DNA from 2 places in the Vibrio sp. HM8-C genome. Region 2 is predicted to be linked to the other one. Evidence: riboswitches for the same ligand, from Rfam matches in the RefSeq annotation. Region 2 holds a riboswitch; the other holds the start of a gene.
What was found. Region 2 has a riboswitch for thiamine pyrophosphate ahead of thiC (phosphomethylpyrimidine synthase ThiC). Riboswitches for the same ligand answer to the same signal wherever they lie in the genome.

Region 1 (5,490 bases), on a different contig from region 2:
GACCCAGTTGAACAATTCAATTTATACAACAAAGCTGGCGCTGACTGGCTACACCTTGTGGATTTAACGGGCGCAAAAGATACCAGTGCTCGCCAGTTAGACCTGATTGCAAAATTACTGGCAGGTACGCCAGCCAATATTCAAATTGGTGGCGGTGTACGCAGCGAGCAAGACGTGGTTGACCTGCTCGAAGCAGGCGCGCAGCGTGTTGTGGTTGGTTCAACGGCTGTTAAACAACCTGAACTAGTGAAAGGTTGGATGACCAAATACGGCGCAGAAAAAATTGTGCTAGCGCTGGATATTAACATCGATGCTGACGGTACACGCAAAGTGGCGATTTCCGGTTGGCAGGAAGATTCAGGTGTCACCATCGAAGCACTGATTGACGATTATCTAACCGTCGGTTTGAAACATGTACTCTGCACAGACATTTCCCGTGACGGCACGCTAGCCGGTTCTAACGTTGAGCTGTATGTTGACCTTTGCAAACAATACCCACAGGTTCAGTTCCAATCTTCAGGCGGTATCGGTAGTTTAGCGGATATTGAAGCGCTGAAAGGTAGTGGTGTGGCTGGCGTGATTGTTGGTCGTGCGTTACTGGATGGTAAATTCACCACTGAGGAGGCGTTCGCATGTTGGCAAAACGTATAATCCCTTGTTTGGACGTTCGTGACGGACAGGTTGTGAAAGGCGTGCAGTTCCGCAATCACGAAATCATCGGAGACATCGTTCCGCTAGCAAAACGTTATGCGGAAGAGGGCGCAGATGAGTTGGTGTTTTACGATATCACCGCATCCAGTGATGGTCGTGTGGTGGATAAAAGCTGGGTTGCGCGAGTTGCAGAGGTAATTGACATTCCTTTCTGTGTCGCTGGTGGTATTAAATCAGCCGAAGATGCTGCTCGCATCCTCGAATTCGGAGCGGACAAAGTATCGATTAACTCGCCAGCATTAGCGAATCCAGACCTGATCACCAATCTAGCGGATAAGTTTGGTGTGCAATGTATCGTTGTAGGTATCGACTCCTATTTTGATAAAGAGACGGGCAAGTATCAGGTTTACCAGTTCACTGGTGATGAAGCGCGTACTAAAGCAACCAAGTGGGAAACCAAAGATTGGGTTCAAGAAGTGCAAAAACGTGGCGCGGGTGAAATCGTATTAAATATGATGAACCAAGACGGTGTACGTAACGGTTACGACCTAGAGCAACTGAATATGGTTCGATCTGTATGTCGCGTACCTTTGATTGCGTCTGGTGGTGCGGGTGCTATGGAGCATTTCGCAGATGCGTTTAAATTAGCGAATGTTGATGGTGCGTTAGCAGCGTCGGTATTCCACAAACAAATCATCAATATTGGTGAACTCAAGCAATATTTAAAACAACAAGCGGTTGAGGTGAGACTATGAGCCTAGCGGAACGAATTAATTGGGAAAAGGTTGATGGTCTTGTTCCTGCGATTGTGCAGGACTTTGGTTCAAGCCAAGTGCTGATGATGGGGTACATGAACCAAGAAGCACTAGCGAAAACATTGGAAACAGAACAAGTCACTTTCTATTCGCGCACCAAGCAGCGTCTATGGACCAAAGGAGAAACCTCTGGCAACGTGTTGCAATTGAAAAATATTGCTTTGGACTGCGACCAAGATACCTTGCTGGTAAAAGTAAATCCGATTGGCCCAACGTGTCACACTGGCACAACAACTTGTTGGGATGGTGATGCACAAGAGGAGTCACAAATGGTGTGGCTTCATCAACTTGAGCAGCTATTGGCTGCCCGCAAGAGTGCCGATCCAGACTCCTCTTACACCGCTAGTCTTTATGCGCGTGGCACCAAACGCATTTCGCAGAAAGTGGGCGAAGAAGGCGTTGAAGTCGCACTTGCGGCGACGTCGGGCGATAAGGCGGAATTAGTTTGTGAGTCTGCGGACTTGATCTATCACTTGCTCGTCTTACTTCAAGACCAAGGTTTATCAATGAGTGATGTGATTAATAAGCTCAAAGAGCGTCACAAGTAAGGGTAGCTTTAATTAGCTGAAGAGAACGTTTTGGTAGGCCGTGCGGGGCTCGAACCCGCGACCGATTGATTAAGAGTCAACTACTCTACCAACTGAGTTAACGGCCTACTTGTTCTCACGGTGTAATTCTACTCAGCAAAGTATAGACGCTATTACGTAACTTATTCTCTGCGCTCGTAATAAATTGCATAACTGACAAAATAATTGTTATTCTGTCCGCCATTAGTCGGGGAGCCATAAGGCTGAGATCGCATTGCGAGACCCGTTGAACCTGATTCAGTTAATACTGACGTAGGGAACTAATCCAATCATCCCGATTGAATTTCTCGTGTTGCCATCTTCTTCAGATGTGAGCGCGCGAGTCTGTTCCTGTATGTCATACCCCGAAGGAACAGTTATGTATAAATCCAGTTTAATTCCTGTCGTTCTTACCATTGCTGGTTCAGATAGTGGCGGCGGAGCGGGCATTCAAGCCGATATTAAAGCCATTTCTGCTACAGGTGCTTATGCGGCATCCGTTATCACGGCTATCACTTCGCAAAACACCTTAGGTGTTACTGACATTCTACCCATTCCTCTAGCACATATAGAGAGCCAACTAGATGCGGTGTTTGGAGACCTAAATATTGTCGCTGTTAAGATTGGTATGTTAGCGGATAGCGACATCATCCATTTGGTTGCAGATAAGCTTCGTCAATACAGACCACAATTTATCGTGTTAGACCCAGTCATGGTGGCAACCAGCGGTGACCTGTTGCTGAAACAAAGCGCGATATCCAGTCTGAAAGAATGTCTGCTGCCTATTGCAGACATTATTACCCCTAATCTTCCTGAAGCGGCTGCTTTGACTGGTCTAGACGAACCTAATAATGCTGATGAAATTAACGATATGGTTTTGTCTCTACGGCAGTTAGGTACTTCAGCAGTATTACTAAAAGGTGGGCATTTAGAGCAGTCATCTTACAGTGATGACCTGCTTATCACTCAGAAGAAGATTCATCAATTAAGCGCAGAGAGAATTGATACCATCAATACGCACGGGACGGGTTGCACTTTGTCATCGGCAATTGCTTCGTTTCTTGCGCAGGGGTATGACCTTCAGCAATCGGTATCTCATGCTAAACAATACATCATTCAAACCATAGCAAGCGCAGATAAGTTAAGTGTTGGTCAGGGGCGAGGTCCTGTGGATCATTTCTTTATGTTGCATCAATCAAAATAGTAAATTCGCTATGTCTGATTGGTTCTCTTTGGATTGGCTGAGCTTAGTGACCGCTTTTTTAAATATTGGGTCAGCATAAGCATGGCTGGCATACAGCATGTTCGAATACGATATGCTTGGGTTGATGTTTTTGAACTCTTTTAGGCTCCATAGTTCAGGTGCAATGGCGTATTGGGCTATGTACCGATAGCCATTTTCAAGAGCGATACCATTTGTCTGATAACCCCAAATATCTACCCCAAGCTTTTCTCCATAGATACCGAGTAAGCTGTATGCCTGCAAGTTGAAATTGGAATAGTGCCAAGGGCGAGTGCGTGCGAGTTCCGCATCTTGTTTTCCGTCTTGGTCAAATTGGTTTGCAATTCGCTTGGCTTTCGTAATTTGCAAACGTTGTTTGGCGATATCGGGTTGGTGGGTAAACAAAGAAAACGCTACTACTTGAGCGTCATACCAAGTTCCGTGATTGTTGTGCTGCTTTTCTTCATCCATACCATTAGCACTAGACACCAACCAGTGATTGAACTCTGTAAACCAAGCAACAATGCTTTGATAATCTTTTTCTTTGAGCGCTGGTTTTATCAATTCAACAGCGTCAACAACGCCAATTAACACGCGACTATCAATGATGCCAATACCACGCCCGTTAACTCGACCGGGTATCGCTTGTGCATGATTCATATTGGGATTCATTCTGGTTTGCGAGTTGATGAACCATGCTCGGAGCTGTTCAATCGCTTTATCTGCGTATTTTTGATCGTCGGTGAAGTAGTAAGCCAATCCGAATAACTTTACATTGTTAGCAAAAGTGGTGAGCCTTTGCATATCGGTAGCAGAGCTCTTGGTTTCCAAATTGAATTCGCCATCTTTGCGGATGTAAGGCAAACCAGATTCGGTGTCTGGGTTTGGCCACCAATAAGGAGCAAAACTGTAGTAGTCGTGTATATCGCCACTGGCAGGCATCGACGTCTTGTTAGTCACAGGGTCAACGGGATTAGCTAATGCTTTATCGGCTCTGCGAATAAGAGTGGTGAAAGGTTGATTTAGGTGTTGCAAGTCTTTCTTGTTGTTCTCAAGAACCTGAATATCGTAGCTGATAGGGGTAAGAGTGTTCTCGGAAACCGTACTTTGAACAGTGGAAGAGAATACAAGTACACAAAGCAAAGCCAAGCGTTTAAACATCTTATATCCTCTTCCTTTCGATTTCGGGTTTGTTGATTTTGATTGAACAGACTGTCAGAGAGACTTTTTCAAGCCGTTATAAACGAATCTCTTTCCACTCACCGGGTTGAAGATCATCAAGTTCAATATTACCCATGGAATAACGAATCAAACGAAGGGTAGGGAAGCCGATGTGCGCGGTCATGCGCCTTACCTGACGATTTCTACCTTCAATAATCGTAATGGCTAACCAAGTCGTTGGAATAGCTGCACGAAAACGTACTGGGGGATTTCGTTCCCAAAGTTGCGGCTCATCCATTACCATCACTTTTGCAGGAAGAGTTGGTCCATCTTTCAGAGTGACGCCATGTCTAAGCTTTTCTAAATCTGACTCAGAAGGCGCCCCTTCAACTTGCACCCAATAAGTTTTTGCTGATTTGGATTCCGGTTGAGTGAGCTTTGCCTGTAAGATTCCATCGTTGGTTAACACCATCAAACCTTCACTGTCTCGATCCAGTCTGCCCGCGGCATACACGTCCTTTACAGGGATGAAATCCGCCAACGTTTTACGACCTTCACCATCGGTAAACTGGCTTAATGTGTCATAAGGTTTATTAAAAACAATGACTTTACGATCTTCTGGGCTCACTTTAGGTTTTTGGTCGGTAGCTTTACGTGTTCGCTGTTGATTTGCAGGGCGACCAGACGCTGTGCGATTACTTTGTTTAAAACGCGGCTTCTTTGAGTGAGAGCTTGTCGGGTGAGAAGCGTTAGCAGGGCTTCTACGCGAGCTGGATGACATGTTAACTACCTTGCAAAAATGTAAATGAAGTGTATTTGAAAGTTTTCTGAAACTCGGTTTTGCGCTATCATTTGCGCGCCCAGAAATAGGATAAACGACAAGATGATAGACTATTATCCTAATTTTGTTTAATTATAACGATCTTCACTCAAGGACTGCATCGAAGACTCATTATGGTTGTTCGCACATAGAAGTTATTCGAACACAAAAAGGAAAGAGTGAGACTATCGTGCCCAAGTTTGGGATGTTTCCCGCTTGAGCCGTACATTCACACAACACATGCCCGTGTGTTGT
Region 2 (5,490 bases):
AAAAAATAAGGAGTCATCAAGCATTTTGATTTCTATCGCCTGATCCGCCGCGACTTGTTCTTTGTTATTGGCATACTCCCTCACTTCTTGCGAGATCTTCATCGAACAGAACTTAGGACCACACATAGAGCAGAAATGAGCGACTTTTCCAGACTCTTGAGGAAGAGTCTCGTCGTGGAACGCACGCGCAGTTACTGGGTCGAGAGAGAGATTAAATTGGTCTTCCCAACGGAATTCGAAGCGAGCTTTTGATAGAGCATTGTCGCGAATTTGTGCACCCGGATGCCCTTTTGCTAAGTCAGCAGCGTGCGCAGCCAGCTTATAAGTGATAAGTCCGGTTTTCACATCTTCCTTATTGGGTAAACCGAGGTGCTCTTTAGGAGTCACATAGCAGAGCATAGCGCAGCCGTACCAACCAATCATTGCAGCACCGATACCTGAAGTAATATGGTCATAGCCGGGTGCAATGTCAGTAGTCAATGGTCCTAGCGTATAGAAAGGCGCTTCATGGCAGTGCTTCAGCTGTTCATCCATGTTCTCTTTAATCATGTGCATTGGCACATGCCCTGGACCTTCAATGAACACCTGAACATCGTAATCCCATGCTATTTTGCACAGCTCACCAAGGGTTCTCAGCTCAGCAAACTGGGCTTCATCATTCGCATCAGCAACCGACCCCGGACGCAAACCATCACCTAAAGATAGCGAGACGTCATACTTCGCACAGATCTCACAGATTTCACGGAAATGGGTATAAAGGAAATTTTCCTGATGATGAGCTAAGCACCATTTCGCGATGATAGAACCACCACGAGACACTATGCCCGTAACTCGCTTGGCTGTCATAGGTACGTAGCGAAGCAATAAGCCAGCGTGGATAGTGAAGTAATCAACGCCCTGCTCGGCTTGTTCAAGTAAGGTATCTCGCATCACTTCCCATGTGAGGTTCTCGGCAATACCATTTACTTTCTCTAACGCCTGATACATAGGAACAGTGCCGATCGGCACCGGACTATTACGCAGTATCCACTCGCGTGTTTCGTGAATGTTTCTACCGGTAGACAGATCCATCACCGTATCAGCACCCCAACGAGTTGCCCAAACGAGCTTTTCTACTTCTTCCTCAATAGAAGAACTTACTGATGAGTTACCGATATTGGCGTTCACTTTAACAAGAAAGTTACGACCAATAATCATAGGCTCTGCTTCAGGGTGGTTAATATTGCATGGAATAACCGCTCTACCTTCAGCCACTTCTTTGCGTACAAACTCTGACGTTATATCTTTTGGCAAGTTTGCACCAAAGCTCTGACCTGAGTGTTGTTGGTTAAGTTGTTCATCCTGATATCTACGATTGCCCATATTCTCGCGCAGGGCAATAAACTCCATTTCAGGAGTAATGATTCCCTGACGAGCATAGTGTAACTGAGTGACTCGTTTGCCCTCTTTAGCACGACGAATCGAAGGTAAGTTGCCATAACGCAACTCGTCGAGTGTATGGTCATCCAAGCGTTCTTGAGCATATTCAGAACTCATAGAGTGTAAAATCTCAGTATCGTTTCGCTCTTCAACCCAATTGGATCTTAACTTAGGCAGACCACTATAGAGGTCAATCTGATGTTCTGGATCGGTATAAACACCAGAAGTATCGTAAACAGAGATGGGCTCATTAGACTTAAAAATCGGCGAATCTTTGCTGCCGCCAACTAAGCTATCGGCTAGCGCAATTTCACGCATCGGTACTCTTAGATCAGGTCTAGAGCCAGTAACATAAGTCTTGGTTGAATTTGGGTAAGGTTGGACAGAAAGAGTTTCAATAAACTGTTTTGCTTCCAGTCTCGCTTGTTTGCGATTCGACATAGCATTTTCCTTGTATTGTTTTAGGGATAAATGCTTGGCGGAAATATGTGTCAATAAGAGATGAGTAGACAGATCTTAGGTATGGGGCTAAAAGCCGACCAATCTAGAAAGAGGGTCTTCTCTTGTTCCCTTCGCTGGTATTAACCAGATCAGGTTCAACGGATCCCGAATAAACGGTCTCAGCCTTATGGCACTCCGACAAGTGAAACGATTATAGATAAAGAAATTTAGTTAACCAAGCACAAAAATAGAGCTTTTGATCAACCTTTTATTAACCACTGGTATGCAAGCCATGCGGCTGAAATGCTAAGTAATACGTTTAGAAGAACGTTGAACCCCATCTTAACAAACGCACCTTGTTGCATCATTAACACGTTGTCCATAGAAAACGTCGAGAAGGTTGTCAACGCACCTAAGAATCCTAGACCAATAATTTGACGCCACGGGTATGGTGCTAACCATTCGTTCTCAACCGCCGCAATCAATAACCCCATAATAAAAGAGCCGACCACGTTAACGGTTAGCGTACCGTATGGAAAAGAGCGACCAAATAAAGTGATACACATTTCTGATACGAGATATCGAGAACACGCACCGATCGCACCGCCGACCGCGATAAGACCCAAAATAGAAAATTGCCCCATGAACCCTCCCAAAATCATTTTGCTTATTGTACTGACTTATTGAGCAAAAAAGAGCCGAAAATGATGAAAATAAAGATCTCAGAATAAACACATGAGCCACGATAACTCGACACTTTTAAAACGTTACAGGAGTCACTTTAGGCAACTTCTACGTATCCCATCAAGCCTGTTTTCATATGTTCAATCACATGACAGTGATACATCCATCGACCAGGGTTATCCGCAACAAATGCAGCCTTCGCTGAACCATTTTTTCCAAGTAGCACAGTATCGGTATGGAATGGTTCATCAACAGGTTTACCATCGAGTTCCAAAACCGTAAATGTATGTCCATGCAGGTGGATAGGATGATGATACTGAGTGACATTTTTTAAGTTAAAAATGTAGGTTTTACCTAACTCCAACTTCGCAAGAGGGGCTGGAATGTTATTAGCACTCATTCCTTCCCACGCACGCTTATTCATCAGCCAAAAATTGGGTACTGCATGACCATGATTGTCTGCTGGCGTGACCGCACCTTCCCACTCGAACACAAAGTCAATTGACTGTGCATTTTGTAAATCTATTTTTGGAATTGGATTAAGTGGCAGAGCAGGTATAGAAGCACCCTCACTTAATGTCGATTGCTGAGATTGAAATTCGCACATTGGGAACGGGAATTTTCCTTTCATCTGGCGTACGTAAACTGTATCCCCAGCCTTAGGAGCGATAAAAGCCACATCAACCCTCATTCCAGGTCCAATCTTATGCTGAGTAAGCTTGTATGGCGTTTTTATGGGGTTGCCGTCAATGGCGATAATCCACGCTTCGACACCTTCAACAGAAATTGGATAAGTAATCGTGTTGTCGACGTTCGCTATTCGCAATCTAACGCTGGCATTTTGCTGAATTTGATAACTAGGATTAGGCACACCATTAACTGTACCCCACTCTCCCGGAGTCCCCATCCGAGCACTGTAGCGGGGAATCATCAGATCTTTCCACTGACCACTTTTATCAAGATGCCAGTGTTTTAGCGCCAGTTCATGTTCTTCTTCGAAAGATACTGGATTAGCTTCTTCCACGACGATCAAACCAACCAACCCCATACCTAACTGCTTAACACTATTCATATGTGGGTGATACCAGAAAGTACCTGCATCTGGAGGAGTAAACTCATAGACAAAGGTTTCACCGGGCATAATCGGTTTTTGGCTAAGAAATGGAACGCCATCCATACCAATTGGGATGCGAAGCCCATGCCAATGGATTGTTGTCGGCTCATCTAACTTGTTAGTAAAACGGATTGTCACTTTCTCACCCTGACGACAACGGATCGTTGGCGCAGGTATTGAGCCGTTAAAACCTAAAACAGACGTTTCATATCCAGGAACAACCTCAGCATAAGCAGGCTCAGCGGTAAGGTCGTAAGTAAATTGATCGTGATCGCTCCTAACCAAAGAACACGCTGGTAACATGCTGGATAAACCGATAGCAGAGCTAATAGAGAGAAAACGACGACGGGTGAGATCCATTCTTGCCTCAGGTATAACAAATAAAAGAAAGAGTTAATAAAACGTATTCTCAACACAAAGTAAACAGCGTAGGTTGCTTAATAGCACACACAACACTATTTCTTCACAATGCAATTTCTGCCTTTGCGTTTGGCCAGATAGAGTGCCGAGTCAGCTTTACTAAATAAACTATGAAGAGTGTCCTTTGGCTCTACGTGACTGTAACCGACACTGATCGTAACAGGGCTAGGAAGCATTGAGGATGCTTTTGTTTCAACAGACTGACGCATCTCTTCCAACAGACGCTGAACGCTTTCAGAATCGCTTTGAGGAAGAAAAATGACGAACTCTTCGCCACCATATCGGCCTATAAGATCTTTAGGTTTAATAAATGACGCGAGAATGTTACATACAGCGACAAGAGTATTATCACCAACATCGTGACCATAAACATCGTTAACCTTTTTGAAATGGTCGATATCAACAACAGCAATGAAACCTTGAGTATCTGAACTAGATAAGGATTTAGAGATCCGCTCGTTGATATAGCGTCTATTGTATAAACCAGTCAGCTCATCACGAATTGAACGCTCATAATGCCAATCGATTTGGTTGAACAAGAACAGGGACAATAGTGAGCCGAGTAGAAAGAAAGACACAATGTTCTGAGTGATGACGACAGCTACGCGGTAATAATCAGCACTGTCGCTGATTGCTAATGCAAGGGTTGGGAAACTTGCAGCGATCATACAAACCATAGCTGAAAGAGCAAGCATCTGCTCTCCTCTACCATTTGTCTCCTTATGCTTAATACAGACCAGATAAGTTGCTAGATAAACCGAAACAAAATTTAGAAAGCCAAATTGCACTCTCAATTGGAGATAATTGGGCCAATAATGATAAGCCAGGTTCTGAATCGCGGTGTAAGCAAAAACATGTAAAAAAGCCAGCTTCCATAGCCCGCTAGTAATTGGCTTCTTATACCAGCTCAGAACACCAAATAAGAGCAGATAAGCAACGCTCATATAGCAGATATTATTGAGCAGAACGGAATAACCGAGAGGCAGCCAGGTACGAATTGCCATCGTGGCAAACGCTAATCCAAATAGTATAAAAAAAAGAAAGAAATAAGACGCTGAGCGTCGCTGGTACCCACTCAACCCACTTCGAATTTTGTACAAAAACAGACAGCCAACAACACTGCAAACAATATTGTTTAAGACACTAGCAAAGTTAATAAGATCGGAAGCGGAGTTAATCACAGTATGGCGTTCATAGAAGCAATAGTGTTGGATAGTATCATTGATACTAATGATAAAAAAGAAACCAATCTGGAGAGACTATTTCCACAATTGCCATAGGTACCGATGGTTGAAATAAAATTCTCTACGGTAGACCGAAGTATAGATACAAAAAGGCCGTAATCTTTCAATTTTGGCTTCTAGTAATGGCAAGGGTGGATAGATTAGAACTCCCAGTACGCGCTGATTTTC

Region 1: linked by a shared signal. The riboswitch ahead of thiD (bifunctional hydroxymethylpyrimidine kinase/phosphomethylpyrimidine kinase) and the one ahead of thiC (phosphomethylpyrimidine synthase ThiC) in region 2 are both predicted to bind thiamine pyrophosphate.

What each region holds. Positions count from the first base shown of each region.
Region 1 covers NZ_JBMMKS010000002.1:17,926-23,415, reverse strand. The annotation lists gene hisA (1-(5-phosphoribosyl)-5-[(5-phosphoribosylamino)methylideneamino]imidazole-4-carboxamide isomerase) at 1-651, shown strand, start outside; gene hisF (imidazole glycerol phosphate synthase subunit HisF) at 633-1,406, shown strand; gene hisIE (bifunctional phosphoribosyl-AMP cyclohydrolase/phosphoribosyl-ATP diphosphatase HisIE) at 1,403-2,014, shown strand; tRNA gene ACOSVQ_RS03095 (tRNA-Lys) at 2,046-2,121, opposite strand; TPP riboswitch at 2,232-2,329, shown strand; gene thiD (bifunctional hydroxymethylpyrimidine kinase/phosphomethylpyrimidine kinase) at 2,412-3,236, shown strand; gene ACOSVQ_RS03085 (alginate lyase family protein) at 3,228-4,415, opposite strand; gene rluE (23S rRNA pseudouridine(2457) synthase RluE) at 4,492-5,196, opposite strand.
Region 2 covers NZ_JBMMKS010000009.1:178,178-183,667, forward strand. The annotation lists gene thiC (phosphomethylpyrimidine synthase ThiC) at 1-1,860, opposite strand, end outside; TPP riboswitch at 1,970-2,068, opposite strand; gene crcB (fluoride efflux transporter CrcB) at 2,121-2,504, opposite strand; gene ACOSVQ_RS12425 (multicopper oxidase family protein) at 2,642-4,018, opposite strand; gene ACOSVQ_RS12430 (GGDEF domain-containing protein) at 4,114-4,773, opposite strand.